Regions from separate parts of the Mammaliicoccus sciuri genome, predicted to be linked through region 2. Evidence: predicted binding sites of a transcription regulator. Region 2 holds the regulator's gene; the other holds the start of a gene.
The links. Region 2 encodes Rex, which represses fermentation and respiration genes when NADH is low (regulators of the CRP and FNR family bind a similar motif). Its sites were predicted from a motif close to TTGTGAAATATTTCACAA; they were not measured.

Region 1 (4,448 bases), 510 kb from region 2:
GTTGAAGTATCATTACTGAAAGACGAAGCTTTATTAACAATCGACACTTCAGGTGCTGGACTTCATAAAAGAGGCTACCGTTTAGCACAAGGTGACGCACCTATGAAAGAAACATTAGCTGCAGCACTAGTTAAATTAACAAACTGGAGCGGTGAAACACCATTTATCGATCCATTCTGTGGTTCAGGTACACTTGCAATAGAAGCAGCACTCATCGCTCAAAATATTGCACCAGGATTTAACCGTGATTTTGCAAGTGAAGATTGGGATATCATACCAGAAGGCTTATATGACCAATTAAGACAAGAAGCAGATGATGCGGCATTATATGATAAAGAAATTAATATCATAGCAAGTGATATCGATCCTAAAATGGTTGAAATTGCGAAAGACAATGCAACAGAAGTTGGGTTAGGGGACATCATTCAATTTAAAGTTCAAGATGTTCATAACTTAGAAGTACCAGAAGGACCCGTTTCAATAATCGGAAACCCACCATATGGTGAACGTATCGGTGAACGAAGTGAAGTAGAAGCAATGTACAAACACTTAGGCGAAATCATGAAAAAAAACGACCAAGCATCATTATATATGCTTACAAGCTATAAAGAATTTGAACCATTAGTAGGTAAGAAAGCCACAAAAAGAAGAAAACTCTTTAACGGCTATATCGAATGTACGTACTATCAATATTGGGGCAAACGAAATAAATAGATAGTAGGAAAGAGGAAACCACCAACCCCATACAAAAAAAGACTGGCAACGCATCTTCTAAAGATTCATTGCCAGTCTTCCTATTATTCATCATTGTATGAAGGTTCTAAGTTAAATGTATTAATTTAGTATTACCAAAGTTTGCCTTCTCCTAATCCTTTGGCTCCTGGTGCTGGATCTGTGAACATTTGTCCGATAGGGACAGTATATGCGATTAAGATAAGCAATACTGTCACGATGATTAAGAATCTCCAGTTCTCAACAAATTTAATGACTGGTTGTTGTTCATCTAATGCTTCTGATACTGGATATTCTTCTTCGCCTTTAGGTGATAAGAAAGCTAAGTGTATAAACACCATTACGACTAATATTATAGAAATAAATAAAATTGTTCCCCCAACTGCTTGTAGTACTTGATATGGTATCCATTCAGCAGCTTGTTTAGCACCGCCATATTCTGAATATGTTGATCTTCTTGGTGCACCTTTTACTAATCCAACGTAGTGCATCGCGCCACTCATAATTGTCATACCAATTGCCCAAGTATAACCTTGCATAAGCGCTAATTTATTTGTGAATTTAGTTAGTTTTCTACCTGTACAATGAGGTATTAACCAGTACATAATTCCGAAGAATGTCATGATGACCGCTGAAGCGATTGTTAAATGGAAGTGTCCAGTTACCCAAATTGTATTATGAATTAATCCGTTCATTTGTGCAGATGCGTTTACTAAACCACCTGCGCCACCTGGGATAAAGGCTAACATACCTAAGAATGGTAATACGAATCTTGCGTCATTCCATGGTAAAGATTTAAACCATGTAAATAATCCTTTATATCCTTTAGAACGTCCGTAATTTTCAAATGTTGCAAACAAACTAAATGCTGTCATCATTGAAGGAATGACAACCATAAATGTTAATACAACTTGTAGGTATTTTCATGTATCATCAATACCTGGTTCAACTAATTGGTGGTGTATCCCAACTGGAATACTGAAGAATAAGAATAGCATAAATGACATTCTTGCTAAGTTGTCAGAGAATGCTTTTGCACCGATAATCTTTGGTACAATTGCATACCAACACATGTAAGCTGGTAACAACCAGAAATAAACAAGTGCATGACCAAAATACCAAAATAATGTTCTACTTAATGTTACATCTACTCTTTCAACTAAACCTAATGACCAAGGAATTAATTGAAGAAGTACTGTCGCAGCAACACCTAATGAACATACAATCCACATTACCCCGTTGATTGCTACCATGTAGCTTAATAGGGGAGATTTCTTACCTGGATTCTTCTTCTTAAACTCTACATATTTTAAAATTTGTCCAACTGTAGAAATCCAGCTACCTACAACAACAAGCGCCATACCAATATAGAAAATAGCATGTGCTTTTAATGGTGCATAAAAAGTATATAAAACAGTGGCTTTGTTTAATAGAACCATTGTTGCTGCCATGAGCGTACCAATAATCATTACCCAAAATCCAACCCAACCGAACTTTCTTTGTACAGACGTTAAATGTCCAGATGTCTTAGCTACTGCAGAAAATTGAAAGCCTAAGATAAAGAAAGTTGTCAGTACCAATGCTAATACAATACCGTGCACTGTTAAGATTTGATAATAAGAAATTTGTTTAGGTAATTGTAAATATCCTGATCTTACTAATGTTTGTAACAAACCTGCTAATCCACCAAGGACTAAACAACCAATGGCTACATACATATGCGCCATTACAAGTCTGCTATCATTCTTATTTAATCGTGTTATCATTTTTTATCCACAACCTTTATCATCGACTTCATATCTGCATGTCCGATACCACAATATTCATTACAGATGATTAAATATTCGCGTTTCTCATTGAATGTCTTGTAATATTCACTAATATGTCCAGGTTCTAACATCATGTTGACGTTTGTGCCTGGTAAACTAAATCCATGCAAAGTATCTTTACTTGTCGCAATGATTTTTACTTTTGAACCTTTAGGAATTTCGACTTTACCTGGCTGATAATTGAAAGCTGAAGCAAGAATCACTAATTCATAGTCGTAATCTTTGCCGCTAACTTTGTGTAAACCTGGTTTGTTGAAAGGTTCGATTTGATCGACTTTATCAGGATTAACATAGTCTCTACCAGAAGCGGCTGGCGTGTGTCCATTATGCAAACCTGTAATCATCAAAATTGTTAAGAAAATGACTAATGAGCTTATGCCGACTTTTAGCCATAACTTTTCGTATTTATGCACAGATTTCACCCCTTAAATTCTTACTAAAAATAAAATAAAACAAATTACCCATAATACTGCAAAGATGCCTCCCAATGTGAAAACTGAATACAGTGTGCCTCTTAAATCCAAATCATCATGAGAGTGGTCATCAGTCTTCTTGTTTAGGTCATTATTTTGGACTGTCATTTTATTCATCCTTTCTTATATTCTCTTCATTATTTATAATAGAATAGAGATTAAAAAATTAATGTGATGTAAATCACACTATTTAAATTATTTGTGTGAAAATAAAGGGGAATTAAAATGGATCGTAATCAAGCATCATTAGATTTACTTTATAAATTAAAAAAAGAAATTGAAAAGTCATCTAACCAACCATTAATTAAACAAATCAATGAAATGATTAAAAAAATATATAACGAACAATATACAGTGAGTTTTGTCGGACATTTTTCAGCAGGGAAATCTACATTAATTAACAATGTTATCGGACAAAATATATTACCAAGTTCTCCTGTTCCAACGACAAGCAACACAGCACAACTGATTTCTTCAGATAAAAACAGCATTTCCGTTAATTTAAACAACAATCAATATACAGTTGTAGATAATCAAGAAGATGTTAAAAGGCTTAATACCGAAGATGGAAAAGTGGAATCTATTGAAATTGAATTTACATCAGATAAATTCAATAAAGGCTTTACTTTCCAAGATACGCCTGGTGTCGATTCAATGAGTGACAATCATAGAGAAAGTGCTTTTCAATATTTGCTGACATCTAATTATGTATTTTATACAGTAGACTATAACCATGTGCAGTCGGATATGAATTTTAATTTTATTAAATCATTAAACAAGTTGGATATTCCGGTTATATTGGTAGTCAACCAAGTCGACAAACATGACGAAGATGAAATCTCATTTGATACTTATAAAAATCGTGTCAACAAAGCCGTTACAGATTGGAAACTGAATTTAGAGAAGATATTTTATGTTTCTAAATATGATACGCCTAACAATGAGAAGCAGTTATTTAATCAATATATCCATCAGCTTGATCAACAACGATCAGAACACCAAATATTTATAGACCGTGTGACGAATTACATTAAACAAGAACAGCTGAAATATATTAATCAACATATGGAAACGATTCTTTCTGATATTGATTCTACTGAAGAAACGTTCGATGACGATTATCAAGCATACAAAGAGAAATTCAATGTCCAAAGTGAACAATCATTAATTCAAGATAAAGATCAGTTCACTTCAAATTTAAAAGAAAAGCGCAAAGAAATTTTAGATAACGCTTATTTGATGCCATATGAAATGCGAGAAACGATTCGTCACTATTTAGAAACAACAGCTAAGGACTACAAAGTGAAAGGGCTATTTAATAAAGATAAAAAGAAAGCGATGATTCAAGATGAAACGCTTGAACAAGTGAAAGAAGCTTTAGACATCAAAATTCACGATGAAATTACAAAAGTAT
Region 2 (4,448 bases):
CCTAAAATTGTTCTTATATCTTTCTCAGGCATATGTGCATATTGATTCCAAACGTAGTCTAAGATTGTCATATTAGAAGTAAATTCTGCTTGTTTTTGGTCGTAATAACCAATTTGAATATTAGAACCATAAACAATATTACCGCCTAAAGCAGGTATTTTTTGAGCAATTGTTTTGATCAACGTAGATTTACCAATACCATTTGGACCAATTATCGCAATACGGTCATGTCGCTTCACTTCTAAGTTGATAGGCGGTGTAATGCTTTTAGAATAACCGATATCTAAATGTTGAACTTTAAGGACATCTTCACCTGTAGCTCTAGTTATTTCAAAATTTATTTGTGCACTTTTAGCATCAAGTCTCGGCTTTTCAATTCTTTCCATTCTTTCTAGTACTTTACGACGACTTTTTGCCATGCCGCTTGTTGAAGCACGTGTAATATTTTTTTCGACAAATGTTTCTAACTTTTTAATTTCACTTTGTTGTCTTTCATATTCAGCCATGACTTTTTCGTAATGTGCATCTCGTTCTTTTAAGAATTTACTATAATTACCGACATACTTTTTAACAGAACCTAAAGCGACATCATAGACTTGATTGACTATTTTATCTAAAAAGTATCTGTCATGACTGATAATAACAATCGCACCTTTAAAGTGTGTTAAATAATTCTCTAGCCATTCAGTTGTTTCCATATCTAAATGGTTCGTAGGTTCATCGAGTAACAGTAAATCAGGTTCACTTAATAACATTTGAGCCATGGATAATCTTGTTTTTTGCCCGCCACTAAATGATTGAATTTGTCTATCAAAGTCAGATTCTTTAAAATCCAAACCTGTTAATACGGTTTTAATTTTACTTTCGTAATTATAGCCATCTATTAATTCATATTGATTAGATAACGCTTCGTATTGTGACAATTTTTCTTTATATATGTCTTGGTCATACTCATCAGCATGAATACTTAACCAATCTGTTAAAGTTTTCATTTTATCTTCAATATTGATAACGTCTTTAAATGGTTTCTTCATTTCATTCATAACAGTGTCATTAGAATCTAATGTCATTTGTTGAGTAAGGTATCCCATTGTAACTTGTTTACCTTTAGAAATATTTCCTTCATCATACGATTCGACACCAGCGATGATTTTCATTAATGTTGTTTTTCCCGCGCCATTTCTACCGACAATAGCGATTCTTTCACCGGTTTTTACTTCGAAATCTACATCAGAAAAGATAACTTTTCCATCATAAGATTTCTCTAATTTATTTATTTGTAAAAGTATCATGTTTACACCTCTCTATTAGTTATTATTTTACATGAAAACGAGTGATAATTGTATGTAAATCACATACAATATTTATATAGTTATTTTACGTGAAGTTTGTTATAATTAAGCCATTAGATGTGAACGCAATCACATTATTTTATATTGGAAAAGGTGAGGATTTTGGCAAAGAATGATGTGAAGATCCCTAAAGCAACTTTGAAACGTTTGCCTCTTTATTATAGATTTGTTAGCACATTGCATAATTCTGGCATAGATCGTGTTTCATCGAAAGAATTAAGTGAAGGACTTAAAATTGATTCAGCTACTATTCGTCGAGATTTTTCGTATTTTGGTGAATTAGGTAAAAAGGGTTATGGTTACAATATTAGTTATTTACTTAAATTTTTTAGAACAACGCTTGAACAAGATGATATGACTAAAGTCGCAATCGTTGGTGTTGGTAATTTAGGTACTGCACTTGTGAATTATAACTTTACTGTTAATGATAGAATGCAAATTGTAGCTGCTTTTGATCAATCAGAAGATATCATTGGAAGTATGGTTGGTAAATTAACTGTGGATAGTATGGATGATTTTGAAAAGGTAGTTGAAGAAGTAGGTATACAAGTTGTAATATTAACAGTACCACAACAAGCAGCTCAAAAAGTTGCGGATCGTATAACATCTTCGGGTATTACTGGTATTTTGAATTTTACACCTCAAAGAATAAATGTACCTGAGAAAGTGCAGGTTCATCATATAGATTTAGGAATTGAATTACAATCTTTAATCTTCTTTATGAAGAATCAATAGGAGGGTATCAAATGGAAGCTTTAATGTTTATTAACACACTTGGTATTTCAGGACCAGTCAGTTTATTATTTATAGGGGTAGTTGCATTAATTATATTTGGACCAAAGAAATTACCACAATTCGGTAGAGCAATGGGTTCAACTTTGAAAGAATTTAAAGATGCAACTGATGGCATGACAAACTTTGATGAGAAGAAAAGCACTCCAGAAGATGGCAAAGATAAAGAAGTTAAATAGAATTTTATTTAACAGATGTTCCCAAGAATGTGGCGGGTTTCCTGCCACATCTTTTTTAGATTGGAGGTAAGACGGTGGATAAAGACAATTTAACATTTGTCGAACACTTAGAAGAACTTCGTGGACGTATTATGATCATTGCATATTTCCTTATTGGTGGTCTCATCGTTGGCTTTTTCGTAGCTAAACCCGTTATTTTTTATATAACAAATGATGATTTTACACAAACATTAGAACTCAATGCATTTAGAATAACGGATCCATTAACGATATACATAACAATGATAATTGTAATTGCATTTATCATAGTATCGCCTGTCATTTTATATGAATTATGGGCATTTATATCTCCAGGTTTACATCCGAAAGAACAAAAAGTGACATTAAGTTATATACCATTTAGTTTGATTTTATTTGTAGGTGGTTTATTATTCTCATACTTTGTGATTTTTCCATATTTAATTTCGTTCACAATGGGATTAGCCGATGATATGGGGATTAAGCAAACAATCGGGATTAAAGAGTACTTTAGTGAAATGTTTAAATTTACAATACCATTCGGATTTGTCTTTCAATTACCAATTTTATTACTATTTTTAACGCGATTAGGTATCGTTACACCGATGTTTTTAAAGAAAAATAGAAAATATGCGTATTTTATTTTACTTGTTGTGGCTGCATTAATCGCGCCACCTGACTTTATGACACATATGTTGTTTACTTTACCAATGATTTTACTTTATGAAATCAGCATTGTAATTTCAAAAATAGGCTATAAAAAATATTTAAAAGCAGAGCAAAAATTAATGGAAGAAGAACTTGGGATGGATGAAGAAGATAAGGAGCAGCTGTAGCTTAATGCTATGGCTGTTTTTTGAATTGTCTGATATTTGTAATCAAATGTTAACTTGAATATGTGTCGTATATGATATATTATTATTCCTATCATTGTAATAGGAATAAGGAGTTGTTTATATGGTTTGGATGATTATAAGTGGACTTATAGTCGGAATATTACTTGGCTTTGTTATGCAAAGAACGCGTTTTTGTTTAACGGGCGGTTTTAGAGATATGTATGTACAGAAAAATAATAAAATGTTTTATGCTTTATTAATTGCGATCTCTATTCAAAGTATTGGATTATTTACACTAGTAGGATTAGGCGTATTTAAGTTAGAAGCAGAAACATTCCCATTAGTAGGTACGATATTTGGATCATTTGTATTTGGTATCGGAATTATCTTAGCTGGTGGATGTGCGACTGGGACTTGGTACAGAGCAGGCGAAGGCTTAATTGGAAGCTGGATAGCATTAGTATTATATGGTGTAACAGCAGCAATTATGAAATCTGGACCATTAAACCCTGTTCAAGAAAAAATTAATTCATATAGTGTCGTTAACTCAAATATGGCAGAAACACTTAATGTACCTGTATGGGTATTGATTGCTATTTTAGTGATTGTTACAGTTTATTTTGTGACAAAGACTCTAAAAAAACCAAAAGTAGCAATTCCTCAATTAAAACAAAAATATACAGGCATTCGTCATATCTTATTTGAAAAAAGATATCACCCATTTGCAGCTGCTATTGCAGTAGGGATAATAGCTTTAATTGCTTGGCCAATGAGTGCTTCAACAGGAAGAATTGCTGGCCTTGGTATTACAACACCTTCAGCAAATATCGTACAATACTTAGTTACAGGTGATGCTTCATTTATAAACTGGGGTGTATTTTTAGTACTTGGTATATTTATCGGTTCATATATTGCTGCAAAAGGTTCAAGAGAATTCAAATGGAGAATGCCAGATACTAAAACTATAAGAAACAGTGTTATCGGTGGTGCTTGCATGGGTGTTGGTGCATCATTAGCAGGTGGATGTTCAATCGGTAATGGTTTAGTTTCAACAGCAGCTATGAGTTGGCAAGGTTGGGTTGCTTTACCATCAATGATCGTTGGTGCATGGTTTATGAGTTATTTCATCTTTGTTAAACCTAGAAAAGCAAGACAAACTAAGACAAAAGTAAGTACACAAAGTATTTAATAAAAGGAGTCAATATATATGGTACATGAATTAGGTACAGTAGGAATGGTATGTCCATTCCCATTAATAGAAGCACAAAATA

Region 1: the regulator Rex is predicted to act here: its motif matches at 3,204-3,221, upstream of MUA60_RS07850 (cytochrome c oxidase subunit II).

Annotation. Positions count from the first base shown of each region.
Region 1 is NZ_CP094824.1:1,505,956-1,510,403, forward strand. Features, by position in the region: gene MUA60_RS07840 (THUMP domain-containing class I SAM-dependent RNA methyltransferase) at 1-714, shown strand, start outside; partial or broken gene MUA60_RS07845 (b(o/a)3-type cytochrome-c oxidase subunit 1) at 846-2,498, opposite strand; gene MUA60_RS07850 (cytochrome c oxidase subunit II) at 2,495-2,974, opposite strand; gene MUA60_RS07855 (dynamin family protein) at 3,260-4,448, shown strand, end outside.
Region 2 is NZ_CP094824.1:991,516-995,963, forward strand. Features, by position in the region: gene MUA60_RS05100 (ABC-F family ATP-binding cassette domain-containing protein) at 1-1,292, opposite strand, end outside; gene MUA60_RS05105 (redox-sensing transcriptional repressor Rex) at 1,455-2,087, shown strand; gene tatA (twin-arginine translocase TatA/TatE family subunit) at 2,099-2,323, shown strand; gene tatC (twin-arginine translocase subunit TatC) at 2,398-3,177, shown strand; gene MUA60_RS05120 (YeeE/YedE family protein) at 3,299-4,366, shown strand; gene MUA60_RS05125 (sulfurtransferase TusA family protein) at 4,385-4,448, shown strand, end outside.